Heyndrickxia acidicola: one gene and its partner. Each later gene encodes a partner of the first gene's protein in a complex. Links are inferred from orthologs where the notes say so. Each region holds a gene or a part of one and is shown in the gene's direction. Other genes may lie near its edges.

Region 1 (5,103 bases):
TATTAAGTGTGAATTTCCGAATATTCCAATCTTTTTGTTTGGTCATAGTATGGGCTCATTTCTCGCAAGAAGTTATGTCCAAAAATACGGACAAGAGATGTTTGGAGTCATATTATCGGGTACAGGAGGCAATCCCGGCATGGCTGGGAGGCTTGGCAAGCTGATTGCTTTAATGGAAATGAAAAGGAAGGGTCCAAAAGCTTCTAGTCCCTTTTTAGATAAACTGGTATTTGGCAGCTATAATAAAGGAATTCATCAGGTGAAAACGAAATATGACTGGCTGTCTAGGGACCAATCCGAGGTGGAAAAATATATTAACGACCTTTATTGCGGACAAATATGCACCTCAGGATTTTTTTACGACTTATTATCCGGGCTGGAAGCTATTCATAAGGAGGAGTACATAAGAAATATCCCTAAAGATTTGCCATTTTATTTTCTGAGCGGCAGTAATGACCCAGTAGGAGGAAAAACAAAAGGAGTATTAAAAGTAATTAAGCAATTTCAAAACAATGGAGTGAAAAATATAGAATACACCTTTTTCCCCGAAGGCAGGCATGAAATGCTGAATGAAACAAATAAAGAAGAGGTGTATCAGTCGATTTTAACCTGGATATTAAAGCAGTTAAACAGAAAAAAGATAGAATGAAAAAATCGACAATAGAGAAGTGCTGAAGCAGAATGAAGGAAGGTTTTGTCATTATCATAGCTCAAGAATCATGTTGAAGCAATAGGTAATGTATAAGGTTCTTTTCGTAATCTTTGTTGCTATTTGAATAAATGAATCTAGGATACACAACAGGGGCTAAGCTTGAAAACAAAATGATTGAAGAGGAAAAGATGCCGCGATGCCTCACTTAATACGGATTTAACACTTTTGGGAAAAGAAACAATTTATTCGAAAACAGCCATGTATAAAACTGGGCACGTCCTAACCCTATATCACTTTACTGAATAAAAGAGTTTAAAAAATAATAGAGTGGGAATAATATATAACTGTTCCAATTAGAAAGCGGGTTTATGGTAGGATAGAGTAGACGTTTCTTTATGCATATTTTAAAGAAATTATAACGATATCCAACTAATCATAAAGGCTGTGAAGGACTTGAAACAAAAAAAGAAATTAATAGTATTAATTGGTCCTACTGCAGTAGGCAAAACAGCATTAAGTATTTATCTTGCTAAGAAATTTAATGGTGAAATTATTAGCGGGGATTCTATGCAGATTTATAAAGACATGGATATTGGAACTGCTAAGATCAAAAAGGAAGAAATGGATGGTGTTCCGCATTATTTAATTGATATTAAGGAGCCGGAAGAATCTTTTTCTGCAGCAGAATTTCAAAAATCCGTACGAGAAAAAATTGATGAAATCCATGCCCGAAATGCTATTCCGATGATTGTGGGCGGTACAGGTTTGTATATTCAATCAGTCTTGTATGATTATCAATTCAGTGATGCAGCCGGCGATGAAAACTATCGAATGGAACTTGAAGAACTCGCTGATCAAGAAGGACCTCTGTTCTTGTATCAGAAGCTCAAGGAAATAGACATGGAGAGTGCAGAGAAAATTCATCCAAACAACATCAGAAGAGTTATCCGTGCACTGGAAATTTATCATTGTACAGGAAAAACGGCTACAGAATATCAAAAAATGCAAGAGCCGGAAATTTTGTATGATACAGCCTTAGTGGGTTTGACAATGGGTAGAGATCAGCTGTATGAGAGGATTAATGATAGAATTGACATGATGCTTAAGGAAGGGCTTCTGGGAGAGGTCAAAACGTTATACGATCGAAAAGTTCGTAATGTACAATCAATTCAAGCCATCGGGTACAAAGAGCTTTATGAATATTTCGATGGCAGGATCAGTTTGGAGAATGCGATTGAGCAATTAAAGCAAAATTCACGCCGTTATGCCAAGCGCCAGCTCACATGGTTCCGTAATAAAATGGACGTAGCCTGGTTCGATATGAGCAATCAAGCAGAAAAACAAAAAAAAATCGAAGATATTTCAAATTATATTGCAGGAAAGCTGGAATTAAAATCGAATACTTTATGATAGAGAAAGAATGAGGAGGATTCCAAATGAAACAAGCAATCAACATTCAAGATCAATTTTTAAATCAATTAAGAAAAGACAATACCTCTGTAACAGTCTTTTTGCTAAACGGTTTTCAACTTCGCGGGCTTGTTAAAGGGTTTGATAATTTTACTGTACTGTTTGAATCTGACGGCAAACAGCAGTTGGTATACAAACATGCCATTTCTACGTTTTCACCACAAAAAAATGTTCAAATTAATTTTGAAGAACCTCAAAGCTAAGAACTTCGTTATCCATATGTAGAACTTTTTAAGGCAAAGGAGTGCACAATACTCCTTTGCCTTTTTATTTGCACCAGGAAATTAAGATTTTTTTCTTGTTTAGCTTGAGAGTCTATCGGATATCTCCGTCTCCTAACTAAGATAAGTCAACATCAACTTGTGAATAACCTTGCTGTGTTTTCTTTTTCTCAGTCGAGACTTCGTAATCCCTAGGCCGATGAGAAAGGCGCTTGCGCTTTTTTTGTTTTCTGAGGGCCTTGGTAAAGACTCTGTTGTTTTTTTAGATCAAGGTAGGTTTTGCTAAAAGAGATAATGGACGAAGAACTTAACAGGGAATATGAAACGAGTGAAAATCATAAACAAAGTCATGAATGGTCATGCAATGAATAAAATGAAAAGAGGCCCATTATTTCTCGGGAAAGCGCAGGAAACGACAGAATCTTTGTATTTGTATCAGTTGAAGGAGGATTTTGTCGTAAATCGCATCCCTGAATACTTACTCTTTAAGTATTATCTAAACAAACATTTAGAATACGGTAGTTGTGTTCTTTTTTGTATAAGGGACTTTTGAAAATAGGCATTTGTCACGTTTTTTTTCTTGTAGAGTATAATGCTGTTAGAATGTGAGGTGAACGCTTTGGATCAACCTATCCGTATGAAAAATAACGGACAAATTAGTATTGTACTAAACGCTCAGCAAAGGGAAGCTGTGAATATGAATGTGATCCATAAAGATGTTGTTCCAAAGACGAATTCCGTAGAGCATGAAGCTTTAAAGGAAATTGAAAATGAATTGTCTGCCCTTGTAGGGATGGATGAAATGAAAAAAATGATTAAAGAAGTTTACGCGTGGATTTACATTAATAAGAAAAGAGAAGCGGCAGGCCTGAAAACAGGGAAGCAGGCCCTTCATATGATGTTCAAGGGAAACCCAGGTACAGGGAAAACAACTGTTGCTAGGCTTATTGGGAAGCTTTTTCAAAAAATGAATGTCTTAAGCAAGGGGCATTTAATTGAAGCAGAGAGAGCGGATTTAGTTGGAGAGTATATTGGCCATACAGCCCAAAAAACAAGAGACTTAATTAAGAAAGCATTAGGCGGTGTACTGTTTATTGATGAAGCATACTCCCTCGGAAGGGGAGGGGAAAAGGATTTCGGAAAGGAAGCCATAGATACTTTGGTTAAACATATGGAGGACAAACAGCATGAATTTATTTTAATTCTTGCAGGCTACTCCAACGAAATGGAATATTTTTTAAGTTTAAATCCGGGACTCCATTCCCGTTTTCCTTTAGTTTTCCAATTCCCTGACTACACAGTGGAGGAATTGATGGAAATTGGCAAACGAATGCTAAAGGAAAAGGAATATTTACTTAGCCATGATGCGGAAAGAAAATTAAAGGAACATCTTTATCATTTAAAAACAAATCTGCATGCATCCAGCTTTTCAAATGGCCGCTATGTAAGAAATATCATAGAGAAATCGATTCGTTCACAAGCAATGAGACTCTTATTGCAAAACAGTTATGATAAGCATGACTTGTTAACCCTTCGAAGTAATGACCTTATCTTTCAAGAGTAGTCACGAGGCTTTATTTGTTCACATCCCTAAAAAAGGGCTTAGATGAACAAATAAAGCCTTTTATTGAAGGAACAGAAGTGAAAAAATACACATTAAATAAGTAATTAACCAAATCTTTTATTGATTTTTGCGCTGAAAAAGGATAAAACCAAATAGGCAGTGTGCAAATTTTTATATAAGTGATTTTAGGTCACTTTTTCATTACTGCCTATACATACAAAAGGGAAAATATAAAGCTGAAGTTTTAGATATTGAAGCTTTTTTGGTAAAATATTATAAACGAGTCCGAGAGGGAGGACAATGGATGGAAGAACAAATGGAAAGAGCCATTTTGGTTGGATGCTGGCTGAACGAAGAGGAAGCCCGTTTTTTATATTCCATGGAAGAACTGGGTGCACTGACAGAAACTGCTCGCGGTGAAATAATTGCAACCGTTACACAGAAGCGGGATCGGATTGATTCCTCTACTTATATTGGGAAAGGGAAGGTGGAAGAACTCCAAGCCCTTGAAGAAGAGCTTGAAGCTGATCTCATCATATTTAATGATGAGCTTTCACCAAGTCAGCTGAGGAATCTATCCAGGCACTTGAATGCTAGAGTTTTGGATAGGACTCAGCTGATTCTTGATATTTTTGCACAAAGAGCACGATCAAAAGAAGGGAAGCTTCAAGTGGAATTAGCCCAGCTTCAATATATGCTCCCCCGCCTAGTTGGCCAAGGAAGTGAGCTTTCAAGGCTTGGAGGCGGGATTGGAACCAGAGGGCCAGGTGAGACAAAGCTGGAGTCCGATCGTCGTCATATCCGGAGAAGGATTGATGAAATAAAAAATCAATTAAGTGCCATTGTGAACCATAGAGAGCGTTACAGGGAACGAAGAAAAAGGAATAAAGCTTTTCAAATTGCTTTAGTCGGATACACGAATGCCGGTAAATCCACTTTGTTTAACAGGCTGTCTTCAGCTGATTCCTATGAGGAAAACCAGCTCTTTGCTACACTTGATCCTATGAGTCGGAAAATGATTCTTCCAAGCGGATATTCAGCCATTCTTACAGATACAGTCGGGTTTATTCAGGATTTGCCAACTACACTGATTGCAGCCTTTCGTTCTACTTTGGAAGAAGTAAAAGAGGCGGATTTGCTGCTCCATGTAGTTGATAGTTCAAATCCTGATTATGCAAATCACGAAAAAACAGTTC
Region 2 (4,681 bases), 110 kb from region 1 along the record:
TGCTTTATTGATATCATCAATAGGCGGCTGAAGAGGAGCGGGATTATTTCGAATTAGATTTAAGAATTGCTGCTGCATGGAGGTAGCAAGCTTTTCTGCATCTTTTTGTTGATCTGCTGCTATGACATTTATGCCAACCATAGCATAAGGTTCGTCAAGAATGTCCGATGGCTGGAAATAACTGCGGTAAAGTTCTAACGCTGGCAAAGTATTTTCAGGAGAAAAATGGCTGGCAAATGCAAACGGCAAACCAAGGCTCCCTGCAAGCTGAGCGCTAAATCCACTGGAACCAAGCAGCCAGATAGGGATGTTTAAGCCCTCTCCCGGAATGGCTCTGACCGGCATTTTTGCAGTAGATAATGAAGGATCAAAATAAGCCCTCAGCTCAGCAAGCTGGTGCGGAAAATCTTCTCCGTCACTTCTTCTGTCCCTCCGAAGTGCATGAGCAGTAATCTGGTCTGTACCTGGCGCGCGGCCTAAACCTAAATCTATGCGCCCCGGAAAAAGAGATTCCAGTGTACCAAATTGCTCTGCAATGACAAGAGGGGCATGGTTGGGAAGCATAATCCCACCGGAACCGACCCGAATGCTGGAGGTGCCAGCCGCCACATGCCCAATAACGACAGATGTTGCAGAGCTTGCAATACCTGGCATATTGTGATGTTCTGCCAGCCAGTAACGTGTATATCCCCACTTTTCTGCACGCTGAGCCAGGTCAAGTGTATTTTGGAGAGATTCAGCTGCACTGCCGCCTGACAGGATGGGAGAAAGGTCAAGGACTGAGTAAGAAATATCAGATAATTGTTTATCTTTTTGTAAGCTTGTTTTCTTTTTAAACATCTTGTCAGCTTCTTTCTTTAGTAAATAGATAAGCCTCTTCAAAAGATTAAGGTAAAATTTTTGCGAAGAGGAAATACACATATTGTACCAAGTGTTCTGTATCCCTTAAAGAATTTTGCCTGCAGATGGCAGGAGGGATATATACTTCTCTTTTAGAAAAGGAGCTTATCGACCGGTTTATCAGACAAGCAAGAGGGTAATTCATTGTTAGGCGATAAAGATGGATATAAGAACATACATATCGCAAAACAAATCTATATCTAGCTCAGGAGGTTGTTTCATTGGAAAACAAGGATCAAAAGAAAGTAGATGACGTCTTTGAAAACCGGAAAAATGAGCAGCTTGAAAACTATCGAGTGGACAATAAGAGTAAAAAGCTTACCACTAATCAAGGTTTAAAGGTTTCAGATGATGAACATTCTTTGAAGGCAGGAGATCGCGGACCCACATTGCTGGAGGATTTCCATTTCCGTGAAAAAATGACTCATTTTGACCACGAACGTATTCCTGAACGTGTAGTGCACGCAAGAGGATATGCTGCCCATGGAGTATTTCAGGTATATGAATCTATGTCGGAATTCACAAAAGCAAAATTTTTACAGGATCCTGCAGTGAAAACCCCTGTCTTTGTCCGTTTTTCTACAGTCGCCGGTTCAAAGGGCTCCAGTGATACAGTCCGTGATGTTAGGGGATTTGCAACAAAATTTTATACTGAAGAAGGAAATTACGATTTAGTTGGTAATAATATTCCCGTCTTTTTTATCCAGGATGCGATAAAGTTTCCTGATCTTGTTCATTCCTTTAAACCGGAACCGCATAATGAGATCCCTCAGGCCTCCACAGCACATGATACTTTTTGGGACTTTATTGCCAATAATACAGAATCTGCCCATATGATTATGTGGGCAATGTCCGATCGTGCAATCCCACGAAGCTATCGAATGATGGAAGGGTTTGGAGTGCACACCTACCGATTGGTGAATGCAGAAGGAAAGGGCAGATTTGTAAAATTTCATTGGAAGCCTGTCCTTGGTGTCCACTCACTCGTTTGGGATGAGGCACAAAAAATTGCAGGAAAAGATCCGGATTTCCATCGGCGGGACCTTTGGGAAGCGATCGAAATGAAGAATTATCCTGAATATGAATTGGGAATACAGATCATTGAAGAAGTGGACGAGTTTAATTTTGATTTTGATGTACTGGATCCTACAAAGCTTTGGCCGGAAGAGAAAATCCCCGTTAAAATTATTGGTAAAATGACATTAAACCAAAATGTTGATAATGTTTTTGCCGAGACGGAGCAAGTAGCTATGCATCCTGGGAATGTAGTACCTGGTATCGACTTTACAAATGACCCGCTGCTGCAGGGCAGGCTGTTTTCCTATACGGATACACAATTAATCCGATTGGGCGGCCCTAATTTCCATGAAATTCCGATTAATCGTCCTGTTTGTCCTTTCCATAATAATCAATACGACGGTTATCACCGGATGACAATTAATAAAGGGCCTGTTGCTTACCATAATAACTCGCTGCAAAATAATGATCCAAGTCCTGCGACTGAAGAAGAAGGCGGCTATGTTCATTATCAGGAAAAAGTTGAAGGCCGTAAAATCAGAAAGCGCAGTGAAAGCTTTGAAGATCATTACAGCCAGGCAAAGCTTTTCTGGAACAGCATGTCTAATGTAGAAAAAAAGCACATCATTAAAGCATTCCGATTTGAAGTAGGCAAAGTGAAGTCAAAGGATGTACAGCAGCAGGTTGTAAATGTACTCAGTAATATTGACTCCACTTTGGCAGAAGAAGTAGCGAAGGGAGTGGGGGCAGCAGTTCCTGCAGGCAGCTCTCCTTCAGAAGTAACCGAGTCTTCACCGGCACTAAGTCAATTAAATACAAAGGCTGTTCCTAAAACAAGGAAAGTGGCCCTATTAGCTGCTGATGGCTTTCATGCTGAAGAGGTAGCCGCCGTTCTTGAAGAACTGGAAAAATCAGGTGCCACTACTCATGTAATCAGCCAAAACCTTGGAATGATTAAAAGTTTGGATGGTAAGGAACTTGAAGTGAATGGTACTCTTTTGACAGAGGACTCCGTATTATACGATGCATTGTATGTAGCTGGAGGAGAAAGCTCTGTTGAAAAGCTTGCTGCTCAAAAAGAAACCAAAATGTTTCTGCAAGATGCTTTTTCTCACTTTAAAGCCATTGGAATTGGGAAAGAGGCACTTCCCGTGCTGAAGGCTGCTGGCATTCCGGATGGTTTAGAACCGGTTTCTTCTGTCCCTGGGCTGATAATATATCAGAAATGGGAGGAAAAAGGCCGATTTGCAAAAGAATTGACAGATGCGATCCCTCTGCGGCATTGGGATCGTCAACTATAAAAGATAAAGGCTCTTTTCGTAAACTTTGTTGCTGCTAGTATAAATGAATCTAGGGTACACAGGGCTCAGGATTGAAAACAAAATGACTGAAGACGAAAAGTTGCCATGATGCCTTACTTATTACGGATTTAACACTTTTGCGAAAAGCAATCTATGCAAAAACAGCCAAGATAAAGAGGGCAACTCAAAAGGCGGTTATAAGCGGCCTTTTAAGTTACCTCTTTTTTATTTTTGAACAGAAGAAGGAAAAAGGGAAGAAGAACAATTGATGCGAATAATAGCATGGTGTCTATCTGCTAAGAATCTTTTTGAGCAGAAAAGAACAGGCAGAACGAATAGAGCTGAGCATATCTAGTAATACCCAAAGATTGTTTGGATTCAACGTTAATTAGAGTCGAAGGCAAAAGACTCCTACAAGTTAAGCAAGTTCTTGGGGGATCCCCATAAACATGGAAACCAACAAGCAAAAAAATTACTGTAGCCAAGGTCACTTGGTATCTTTGCACCATTTTGGGCAGCCTCTTTTCATTGATTTAAGGTTGAAGATATCGTTATCTTTTCAATATTTACACGCCCAGAAAAAAAAGTGGCTCCGCCTCCCATATCTGCAATCCGATCTGGAGTCAATTCATTCACAAGCTGGCGTGTTCCTGGCTGGTCGGACCAAAGGCCCTGGCTGACAAGCACTCCTTGAAGGACATCCTCACCAACAGAAGCTTTAAGGACACATTCTCCCCGTTTATTCCAAACTCTCACATAATCTCCGTCCATGATGCCTTCTTTACGTGCATCGTCCTTATTAATGAATACACGCGGCTGTTTTTCCAATGTCCTATGTTTTTTGTTATTTGAAAAAGTGGAATTGAGAAAATGATGATTCGGACCAGGTACAAATTGATAGAAAAAGTCTTCTTCAAATACCAAAGGAATATATGTAGGAAGAGGTGGCAATCCGTCTTGCAGCATGGTTTCCGAGTACAATTCAATCTTACCGCTTGGTGTAGGAAGCCTGCCTGGAAATAATGGCTTTCTGTCTGCTTTTAAATATTGATGGTTCAGCAATTCAGTATAGCCGTAGCCTGAAATGGCAGGGTTATTGGGATTATTCATTGCTTGTTCAATCATATCACTGTCTGTATCTTTTAAAGACTGATGTTCAAATCCCATGTAATTTGCTAATAGCCTGAATACCTCTGAGTTGGATTTTGACTCTCCAAATGGTTGAATAACCGGCTGCTGCAACTGAGCATAATGATGCCAGTAGGATGTGTATAGATCAGTTGTTTCAAAAGAAGACGTTGCTGGAAGGACAATATCAGCATAGTCTGCTGTCTCAGTAATAAAAAGATCATGAACCACTGTAAAAAGATCTTCCCGCAGCAGTCCTTTTTTTACTTTATTTAATTCAGGTGCTACCACAGCGGGATTACTATTGTATACATAAAGGGAATGAATGGGAGGAT

What was found. Proteins that work in one complex are often made in the same cells at the same time.
Region 2: the proteins of hfq (region 1) and A5N88_RS06725 are in contact, whole or in part, in a crystal structure (PDB 3VU3), measured with the Escherichia coli proteins. The link is inferred for Heyndrickxia acidicola from one-to-one orthologs.

The regions. Positions count from the first base shown.
Region 1 is NZ_KV440953.1:1,551,100-1,556,202, reverse strand. What follows is about bases 844-3,706. They hold hfq (RNA chaperone Hfq), read left to right. Parts: upstream 844-2,088; coding sequence 2,089-2,325; downstream 2,326-3,706. Other genes in these bases: spoVK (stage V sporulation protein K), read left to right, coding at 2,963-3,706; miaA (tRNA (adenosine(37)-N6)-dimethylallyltransferase MiaA), read left to right, coding at 1,106-2,062. Outside these bases: A5N88_RS07230 (alpha/beta hydrolase), read left to right, coding at 1-649; more of spoVK, read left to right, coding at 3,707-3,907; GTPase HflX, read left to right, coding at 4,212-5,103. UniProt on the Escherichia coli protein: RNA chaperone that binds small regulatory RNA (sRNAs) and mRNAs to facilitate mRNA translational regulation in response to envelope stress, environmental stress and changes in metabolite concentrations.
Region 2 is NZ_KV440953.1:1,442,915-1,447,595, reverse strand. What follows is about bases 717-3,669. They hold A5N88_RS06725 (catalase), read left to right. Parts: upstream 717-1,121; coding sequence 1,122-3,218; downstream 3,219-3,669. Other genes in these bases: A5N88_RS06730 (LLM class flavin-dependent oxidoreductase), read right to left, coding at 717-840. Also shown: more of A5N88_RS06730, read right to left, coding at 1-716; A5N88_RS06720 (molybdopterin oxidoreductase family protein), read right to left, coding at 3,744-4,681.